DNA from 2 places in the Paenibacillus sp. PK4536 genome. Region 2 is predicted to be linked to the other one. Evidence: predicted binding sites of a transcription regulator. Region 2 holds the regulator's gene; the other holds the start of a gene.

Region 1 (4,654 bases), 290 kb from region 2:
GTGTTACCGAGTGTCACTTTCACTTCATACAATCCATTAGGTAGATCAACGTTAAAAGTATTACTACTTTTCGTTCCAAAGGTGACAAATTGTACTGCATCACTAGCTACACCTGTCCCTGAAGCAGATACATTTTTAATATTGGCTGGCGTGTTGAATCCATAGCCTGTTGAAGCATTATAAGCGGTCGAAGCTTGTACACCTGTATATCCAGAAGTCACTGCACCGCCACCAAAATCAAATTTGTAAGCGGTTGCAGAAGCGGCTACAGAAGAAGATGTTCCCCACGATGTACTTAATAACCCTCCGATCAACATCATACAGCTGATTTTGCCCCATTTGTTAAGTAATTTGCTGTTCATTATTTGTCCTCCTTCAAAATGTTAACGTTTTCATTTCACTTTGTAACTATTCGCTTTGTACGATATTTTATCCTTTATCTGGATCAAAATATCATTTATAGAAATGTAGAAATAGTCTGTATAAGAATATCGATCCACTGATTGAGCATGAATATAGACACCTACAAAAACACCCAATACCCTTCTCTAACTGAGAGAAAAGATATTGGGTGTCTGTACATCCTTTATTTGATTCGTTTATTTCACAATCATAACAGGAGATTTGGCGCGCTGTGTTACATAATGACTAACACTACCCATTACAAATTCACTCACAGTACCTAGCCCACGACTACCCATAATAATCAGATCTGCTTCAATGCTGTCTGCATACTTAACGATACTTTTACCCGCACTGCCTTGAATCACTGTAGCTTGAGCATTAGGAATAGTGGAGATCAATTGACGTAGATTAAGACGTACATCCTCTTCTTCATGGTCAAAATAAGATTCTAGTTCATGTGTAGGAATCACTAACGGTTGTTGCAAAATCTCTGTAGACGTTGAATCTACATACAATACTTCAATCTGAGCTTTTAGTTCTGTTCCAAGACCAATCGCTTTCTCTAACGCTTTTTGAGAATGTTCTGAGCCATCATAAGGAACTAGAATGTGTGATAATGACATCGTTAACGCCTCCTTTTGGAATAGTACAGATAATACATACACAACAACCTTGTTCAGTCTACTGGAGATTAGTGACTATTTGCCGGATGATTGATAGGGCTTGGTGCTGGCTTGATCAGCGCTGTACGAATCCATGTGATTCCAAAAGTGACAATCGCTATCCATAGTAAATGAATCACAAATGAGGATACAGAAGCCCCACTATAAATTAACCTTAAATAGCCTTGTATAGCATTTGGAGCTGGTAAAAAGTGTCCTACATTTCGATATAAAGGAGATAACATAGCAGCAGGGATGATATTTCCTGCGGTCATCAACTGAAGCGGAATTAACGCTACGTTGAATAATGGAGCCACATTGCCGAATAAAGCGAACGCCATTTGTGTAACAGCAATACAGGAAATGTAGACCAATAGATGAAAGCTCCACATTTGCCAGAATGAAGCGGCTGTATCTGCGAATAGCGTGGCTACTGTCGTAATCAGTAATGAAGCTACGATAGAGATTGCCAGCAGTAATATCTGTCTTCCCCAAAAGATCTGCCACTTACTATGATCACGCTTTAACATCATAGATGCAATATTTAATTGGATATTCATGGTCATAACACCAACATATGTGACAAAACCTAAGATCATAGGCAACATTGAAATGGCAAAATTAGAAATATCATGTGTTTTGACCACATTTGTAGTCACGATTTCTTGATGAACATCAGCAAAAGCATGTTCGCCTATTATCGAGGAAATCTGTGCAGCAGAACTTTGTACGATGGACTTCGCAATATCGGAGTTCCCTTGATTGATATAATAATTCATCTGAGTACTGCCATTCCTTGCTACATCTTCGGTGAAATGAGCAGGAATAGAAATAACCATGGTCAATTCACCATTATCCATATGTTGTTGTGCTTCGTTTAACGACGGATAAGATTGAGTCTTGTATGGAACCCCTGTAGCGATCGCTTGAGCAATATTATCACCTGCTGTTCCGTCTTCATTGACAATACCTACCACCAGTTGATCCACGCGCTCTGTAGCTCCGTGATAACCCGTCATCCAGAATAATAAAAAGACCAAAGGTACAAAAATAGAAAATACGATCCCTACCTTAGTCTGGGTAATGCCCAAAAAATCTTTAAACGTTTTGAATACAGTCATTCTTTTCTCCTCCAAATACAACTTCTCTTTTTAAAATTACATGCATAGGATATAAATGGTTATGCATGTATTACGCTAAAAAATATCCAGCTGACAGTATCAGCGGGATAAATGGTCAAACAATTGATTGATTGTGGCAATAAACTGTTTTACTTGTTCCGGTGGAAATAGGCTATTGATCTCATCATCAACCTCTTTCATAATCGGCTGTGTGGTTGCGATCAATGCTTGTCCTTGCGCAGTCAAATGCAATAATACAGCTCGGCGATCAGCAGGATCTACTGTACGTGTGATCAGCTTTTTATTTTCCAATCGATCAATCGTTTTACCAATACTGGTCTGATCTTTAGAAAATAATTCAGCTAACGCTTTCTGAGAAATGCCTACGTGAACCACAAGGTTGTTCAGAACTCCAAATTGTTCTGGAGTGATATTATAATCCTGTAAAAGATGAGAAGCTTTTTTCTTATAAGCCAAATATGTTCTGGATAACAGCAAACCTAGCGGGTCTTGCTCTTGATTAAATGACATAAGTTATCCTCCAAAAAAAATACTAGCATAGCAGATAATCGGCTATGCTAGTATATTCTGAATATCGTTATTTTGTCAAAACAATTTATTTAATCTCTCGGGTAATTTACACCCATAATATCCATAAATTTGACTTTATGAAGTTCTTCTTCATATTGTACATGTACTCGACCTGTACGTGGATCCATATTTACAATCTGACCGCGTACAGGTTCTTCTGTACCCCAGACAGTCAGCAAAATTTCCGATTTTTCTTGATAGGCTTCAGTAAGTTGATTACCGATCTCTTCTAGTACAAATTCATCCCGTGTTGGACGCTTTGCTACTTTTGCTTTAGCCAAAATTAACCCCCCTTTACACTTCTCTATTCTATTTTACATTTAACTGCATATTGATTCAATAGTTTAAGCTAAAAAATAAGCACAAATGTTCGCTTTTTTCGTTAAATTGACATTTTTTCATACTATTTTCTGCAAAATAAAGAGATGCGACATCTAAATATCGCATCTCTTGTCCTACTTAGTTGATGAAGTTGTAGAAAAGGCTTCACTTTTACGAATCCAGACCGCCATATCGCCTTCACCACGATTTGCCCACAGGAAGTAAGGAATCGCTGTAAATGGTTGTTGTTGAGGTATCGGAGTACTATCCTGATACAGATTGTCGCCCCATCCCTCTTCTTGCTCTCGCAAAGCTGTACCTTCAATAATGATCGTTCCTCCTAGCAACTGTGGATCGAATCGGGCAGTCAATAGCTGTTCAGGATGAATAGATAATGCTGAGATCAATTCTCCATTATCTGCTTGCTCCAGACAGTATACTAATGGGCCATATTGTAAAGCGACCTTGCCCGCTGTAGCCCGTAGTCTTGGATGACTATGAATCACTTGTACGTGCATCTCCATATTCCATTCTATAACATCACTTGCTGACCATTCTCGCTGAATATAAATATATCCATCACGCAATAAGGAGTCATAAGTTATTGCTTCACCGTTGATCGTAAGCGTAGCTTGTTTGCACCAATTGGGTAAACGCAAAGCCAATGTAAACGATTGAGGTTGTTGTAATTGAAAAGAAAAACGAGTCGCTCCATTCCACGGGTATCCACTTTCTTGCTGAATAACGACTTGGTGTTCTCCAAGTGTTAATTGTGCTTCCCCACCGATATACAGATGCGTATATATCGTATCTTGATCAGTACTATAGATGTATTGCCCTAATGAACTGACCAGACGTGCAATATTAGGAGGGCAACAGGAACAGCCAAACCATTTCTGACGTACAGGCTTTACATGATGCTTGCCTGGATTATGATGACAAGCAGACGGCCAGACTTCTAATGGATTCACATAGAAATAATGCTTACCATCCTGCGCCATTCCGCCAATGACTGTATTGTATAAAGCTCGTTCTAACACATCGGCATATTCGCTTTTGGCTTCAATCTGTAGCATTCGATGAGCAAAAAAGACTATTCCTACTGCTGCACAAGTCTCTGAATACCCTGTATCATTAGGAAGATCATAATCAATAGTAAAAGCCTCACCATGATGCGTAGAACCAATTCCGCCTGTGATATACATCTGCTTGTGCACCATGTTGTTCCACAATGTCTGGCAAGCTTCATATAGACTTTTATCGTCGATTAAACCAGCCAGATCAGCCATCGCTGTATACATATAGACTGCACGAACAGCATGCCCTACTGCTTCTTTTTGTTCACGTACTGGCACATGAGCCTGACTGTATTTCAGATTAATTTCATTTGTTTTACCTACAAAAAAGTTGATGCGATCCCGTTGTTCCCATTCTTGCTCTAGAAAGTTAGGTTTTTGTCCACGTTCATCAATAAAAAATTGGCTCAGTTGCAAGTAACGTTGTTCTCCGGTTAAACGGTATAATTTTACAAGTGCTAGCTCAATCTCTTGATGA
Region 2 (4,654 bases):
GACATATGAGTATGAATTTGATGAACAATTATTAGGTGGAGTAGGCACGATTAAAGTAGAAGCTCGAAAAAGAAATATAGAACCAGAGTGGGAAGATGTATTATATGCTTCTAAAGCTCCTCAAACGTATAAGTCTACAGCGTTACGTCTAATTCCTTATTACTGCTGGGCGAACCGACAAATAGGCGAAATGCGTGTATGGCTTAATAAAGCTTAATAAACATTCAGAAAGGAGAATACACAATGAAATCCAAAATGAAAATTGATCCCCAAAAATTTGCATACACTGTGATTTCAAGTTATTCATCAGATAAAGAGAATGCAGAAGCGATTGCCAAAGATCATCTGAGCGTATTTTTGAATGCTTATTTTGTAGCAGAAAAATTCAATATATTAGAATCTCAATTAGCAGAAAAAGCAGAAAGTAAAGATTTCAAAGCATTATTAGCTAAATTAATGGATACTAAGCTTTTTGGATAAGGTAGAACAAGATATTAGTTGGAAAAATATAATAGTAAGAGGAAATAAAAGGTATTCATTCTCTCAGATTAGGTTATGATGAAAGGGTAATTTAACTTATGAGAGAGGTGAGGTTATGGGTTGGATTGAGTCTGCGGCAATACGTGCGCGAGAAGAGAAAGTAGAGAAGGAAAAAGCTCATACCTATTCTTTAGAAATCCACGAACATTTTTTGGAACACTGCGAAGATTTATGGATGAAGTTTTCTACGATTTTAGAAGAGATCCAAGAAAATTTCAAAGAAGATTGTAGTGTTCAAAAAAAAGATGGAACTCAATTAGTCATTACAATCGCTCTCGTTGTTATTACGATCAATGCCGTGAAAAAAAATCTGACTGAGCACTATCATGGAGAAGCTTATATAGAATATAGTTGCTCACACAATCCAGGAAAACCTCAACTTGCTGTAGAATCATTATATTTAAATCCAATCGATCATCCTGTGTGGATGTATAAAATGGAGCAGAATGGAAAAGAAGTAGATGTTCCTTTTAGTGAGATCGAAGCTGAAGATGTTATTAAAACGGCTCTATGGAAATATATACAATAAATATGTAATAGTAATAAACTACAAAAAAGACCACTACCGATTAAGATAGTGGTCTTTTCTTATGATACATATGATTTAGTGCAGATTACGGAACAAACCTACAACTTTACCCAAAATCGTAACATGCGTCAGACGTAGTGGCTGATACATAGGATTTTCAGGTTGTAGACGAATATGGTCTTTTTCTTTGTAAAAAGTTTTGACCGTTGCTTCATCGTCTTCTGTCATAGCGACAACAATATCGCCATTATCAGCGGTTTGTTGTTGACGTACGATCACGTAATCACCATTATAAATCCCTGCTTCAATCATACTGTCTCCAACTACAGAAAGCATAAATACTTGTCCTTCACCTGTAAAATTCTGTGGTAGAGGGAAGTAATCTTCAATATGTTCTGTAGCTGTAATCGGAACACCGGCGGTTACTTTTCCAATAATAGGAACACGAGATACCGTTTGAGCGAAAAGAATATTACTTTCAGACTCTTCTTGACCCAACAACTCGATGGCACGAGGTTTGGTCGGGTCGCGTCGAATCAGTCCTTTTTTCTCCAAACGATCCAGATGACCATGTACAGTAGAACTAGAAGCAAGACCTACAGCTTCACCAATTTCACGTACAGATGGCGGGTAACCTTTAAGTTTGACTTCATTTCGGATAAATTCCAAAATGGCCTGTTGGCGACTTGAAACTTTTGACATACCTTATCAACCCCAATGCTAGTAACGTTTGGCAAAATTATAACATAGAACTACCGTTCGTACAAACATAAGTTCTAAAATTTGTATATTTATTTGTTATTTGCTTATTTTCGTAGTCTATTCATCATCTAAATAGCATTATCTATAGTCCAAAAGTTGCGATAAAAAACACGAACGAAAGTTCGTAAAAAACTATTGAGTAAAACATATGTTCGTGTTATAGTGAATTTGAGAAAACAAGAACAAATGTTTGGAGCGTGATGACAATGTTAAAATATACTACATATCGTAGCATCCACAATCAGTCTGAAGAGGATGAACAACAGATTGATACATCAGGATCAGATATACATCATACATCAACAGGTTATTCGGAAAAACAAGCACAACAAGAAGCTATTCATGCTACACGAGCGGACAAAGATGTAGTTGTGGATGAATGGACTTACGTACCTACCGTACAGAAGATCCGTAAGCCGATTCAACCAAAAGGCAAAAAGACGTTACGTCAAAAAACACTTCATCTTATCCAAAGCACAGCGCAAAAAGTAAAATGGAAATCAGGCGGACGTTTGATGGTATGTTTTGTTTTTGCAGGCGTATTGTTATACGGTGGAGTTATTCATAATTTCGTAGTTGCAGACAAAGTAGAAGGCCCTACACAAAAAGTAGTGGTACATGCAGGGGACAGTCTATGGAGTATTGCGAAAGAATACAAATCTGTACAGACAGATACACGAGATTATATTGCTCAGATTCGTAGTGAGAATCAATTGGATTCAAGCGAAATCCAAGCAGGAGATGTGTTGGTTATTCCTTACGATTAATACACTATACTAAACTTAATATATACATGACTTATGGATACATGTATCGCAGGTAGTTTGTGTATGGGATAACGTCATCCGTTTATGAATATTGTGATCGAACGATCAATATCGTCAAAGTTTGTTGAGATCTATAGATCTTGACAAGCTTTTTTTTACATGTCAAAGTTAGTGGGGCAAAAAGCACACCGATCACATGGAGGTTAATTATGGATATCGATACACTGATTACACGCATCAATGAATTAGCTCGCAAAAAGAAAAGTTCAGGTCTTACAGCAGAAGAAACGATAGAGCGTGATGAATTACGTGCTGTTTATTTGAATAATATTCGTAGTAATTTCCGTCAACAATTAGATACAATTGAATTTGTAGAAGATACTGAACCATCGGATAACACCAAAAATAGTCAGAAATAAGAACATATAATAGCTTCAATCTACAAAAGAAAAATGAACGATAGTAAGGGTGCTCTAGCCGATCTGGAACAGAGCATCCTATTTTGCTATAGAAATTTGGGGCTTGTTCTGGCATGATAAGATAGAAGGAAGTCTTCTGCTTTTATTGTAAGGCTTACATTATCTATTAGGGGGAAACAAAGTATGTCCCGTTCCTGGGAAAGGCAAGTTCGACGTAACTCAAAGCAAGTCAATGCTACACGTAGAAAACAAGGTCAGACTTCTATCGGTGGCAAAACCAGTATTTCCGAATATACGGCATATAAAGGAAGAAATATTGTTTTTCCAGCTGCTCTAGTGATATTGGGAATTATTTATGCTGTTATGGGTATTATGTATCCAACAGCTGATGGATTTAGTGCGATCTTTATCATTACTGTCGCATTGTATATCTTACTGGGTGTTATGCTTTATTTCCGCAAACCGTACTTGAAAATTGGTAGAGATTCACTGATTACAACCAAATTTAATCGTGATCGTCTGATTTCTTCATCTCAAGTGAAAAGTATCCGTCTTCAAAAAGGATATGTTGTTATTGAACATAGCTCCAAAGGTGGAAGCTGGGTATTCTCTCGTACTCTAAACCGTTATGATACAGATGCAATGAGCGAGCATTTGCGTACATTTGCAGCACAACACAAAATTACGATTCAAGAAAAAGCGTAAGCTTTTTGGAGAATGATTGGCATATAGCATCTATATCTGAGCAAGCCATCTAGTTCTAGTATAGTCAAAGTAATCATTATCGTTGAGGAGGTACAGGCAGTGAGTATTGAAGCCGTGTTGTTTGATCTAGATGATACGTTATTATGGGATGAACGCAGTATAGAAGAAGCTTTTGCAGAGACTTGTCGTGTGGCTCAGGAAGCGACAGGGGTAGATCCTATCGCTTTGGAAGAAGCTGTACGTAGAGAAGCAAGAGCACTTTATGAATCCTATGAGACTTTTCCATTTACACAATGGATAGGAATTAATCCGTTTGAAGGCTTGTGGGCTCAATTTTCCGCAGGTGAACAACCAGAATTCCGTCAATTGCAAGCAATTGCACCGACTTATCGCAAAGAATCATGGCGTAACGGTCTAAGTGCAATGGGGATCGAAGATGAAGCTTTGGCACTACAACTGTCTGATCGATTCGTTCAAGAACGACGTAACCGTCCTCATATCTACGAAGAAACATTTCAGATTTTGGATGAATTACAAGGTAAAGTGAAGCTATTGTTACTGACCAACGGTTGCCCTGCTTTGCAACAAGAAAAGTTAGACGGTGTGCCCAAATTAGCTCCTTATTTTGATCAGGTGGTTGTATCGGGTGCATTTGGCAAAGGGAAACCGAATGCTGAGATCTTTGAGCATGCGCTTGGTTTGTTGGGAGTACAACCTGATCATGCACTGATGATCGGGGATAAGCTTACTACAGATATCAAAGGCGCACTTGCAGCAGGTATTAAGTCTGTCTGGGTGAATCGTAATGGTAAAGTCAATGATAGTGAGATCAAGCCTGATTATGAAATTAAAAGCTTAACTGAGATCCATCAGATTACAGCTCAGTTGGTGTAATAGACTGATCGGTTACGTACTAATAGTATCAAACACAT

What was found. Region 2 encodes LexA, which represses DNA repair genes until DNA is damaged. Its sites were predicted from a motif close to CGAACATATGTTCG; they were not measured.
Region 1: the regulator LexA is predicted to act here: its motif matches at 3,139-3,152, upstream of PO903_RS16970 (YolD-like family protein).

Annotation. Positions count from the first base shown of each region.
Region 1 covers NZ_CP126313.1:3,826,885-3,831,538, forward strand. Annotated here, with positions in the region: gene PO903_RS16950 (rhamnogalacturonan acetylesterase) at 1-362, opposite strand, end outside; gene PO903_RS16955 (universal stress protein) at 600-1,028, opposite strand; gene PO903_RS16960 (YhgE/Pip domain-containing protein) at 1,097-2,188, opposite strand; gene PO903_RS16965 (MarR family winged helix-turn-helix transcriptional regulator) at 2,288-2,719, opposite strand; gene PO903_RS16970 (YolD-like family protein) at 2,809-3,060, opposite strand; gene PO903_RS16975 (glycoside hydrolase family 127 protein) at 3,235-4,654, opposite strand, start outside.
Region 2 covers NZ_CP126313.1:4,115,978-4,120,631, reverse strand. Annotated here, with positions in the region: gene PO903_RS18245 (glycoside hydrolase family 127 protein) at 1-217, shown strand, start outside; gene PO903_RS18240 (hypothetical protein) at 244-480, shown strand; gene PO903_RS18235 (hypothetical protein) at 596-1,069, shown strand; gene lexA (transcriptional repressor LexA) at 1,145-1,771, opposite strand; gene yneA (cell division suppressor protein YneA) at 2,038-2,598, shown strand; gene PO903_RS18220 (DUF896 domain-containing protein) at 2,808-3,017, shown strand; gene PO903_RS18215 (hypothetical protein) at 3,201-3,722, shown strand; gene PO903_RS18210 (HAD family hydrolase) at 3,822-4,616, shown strand.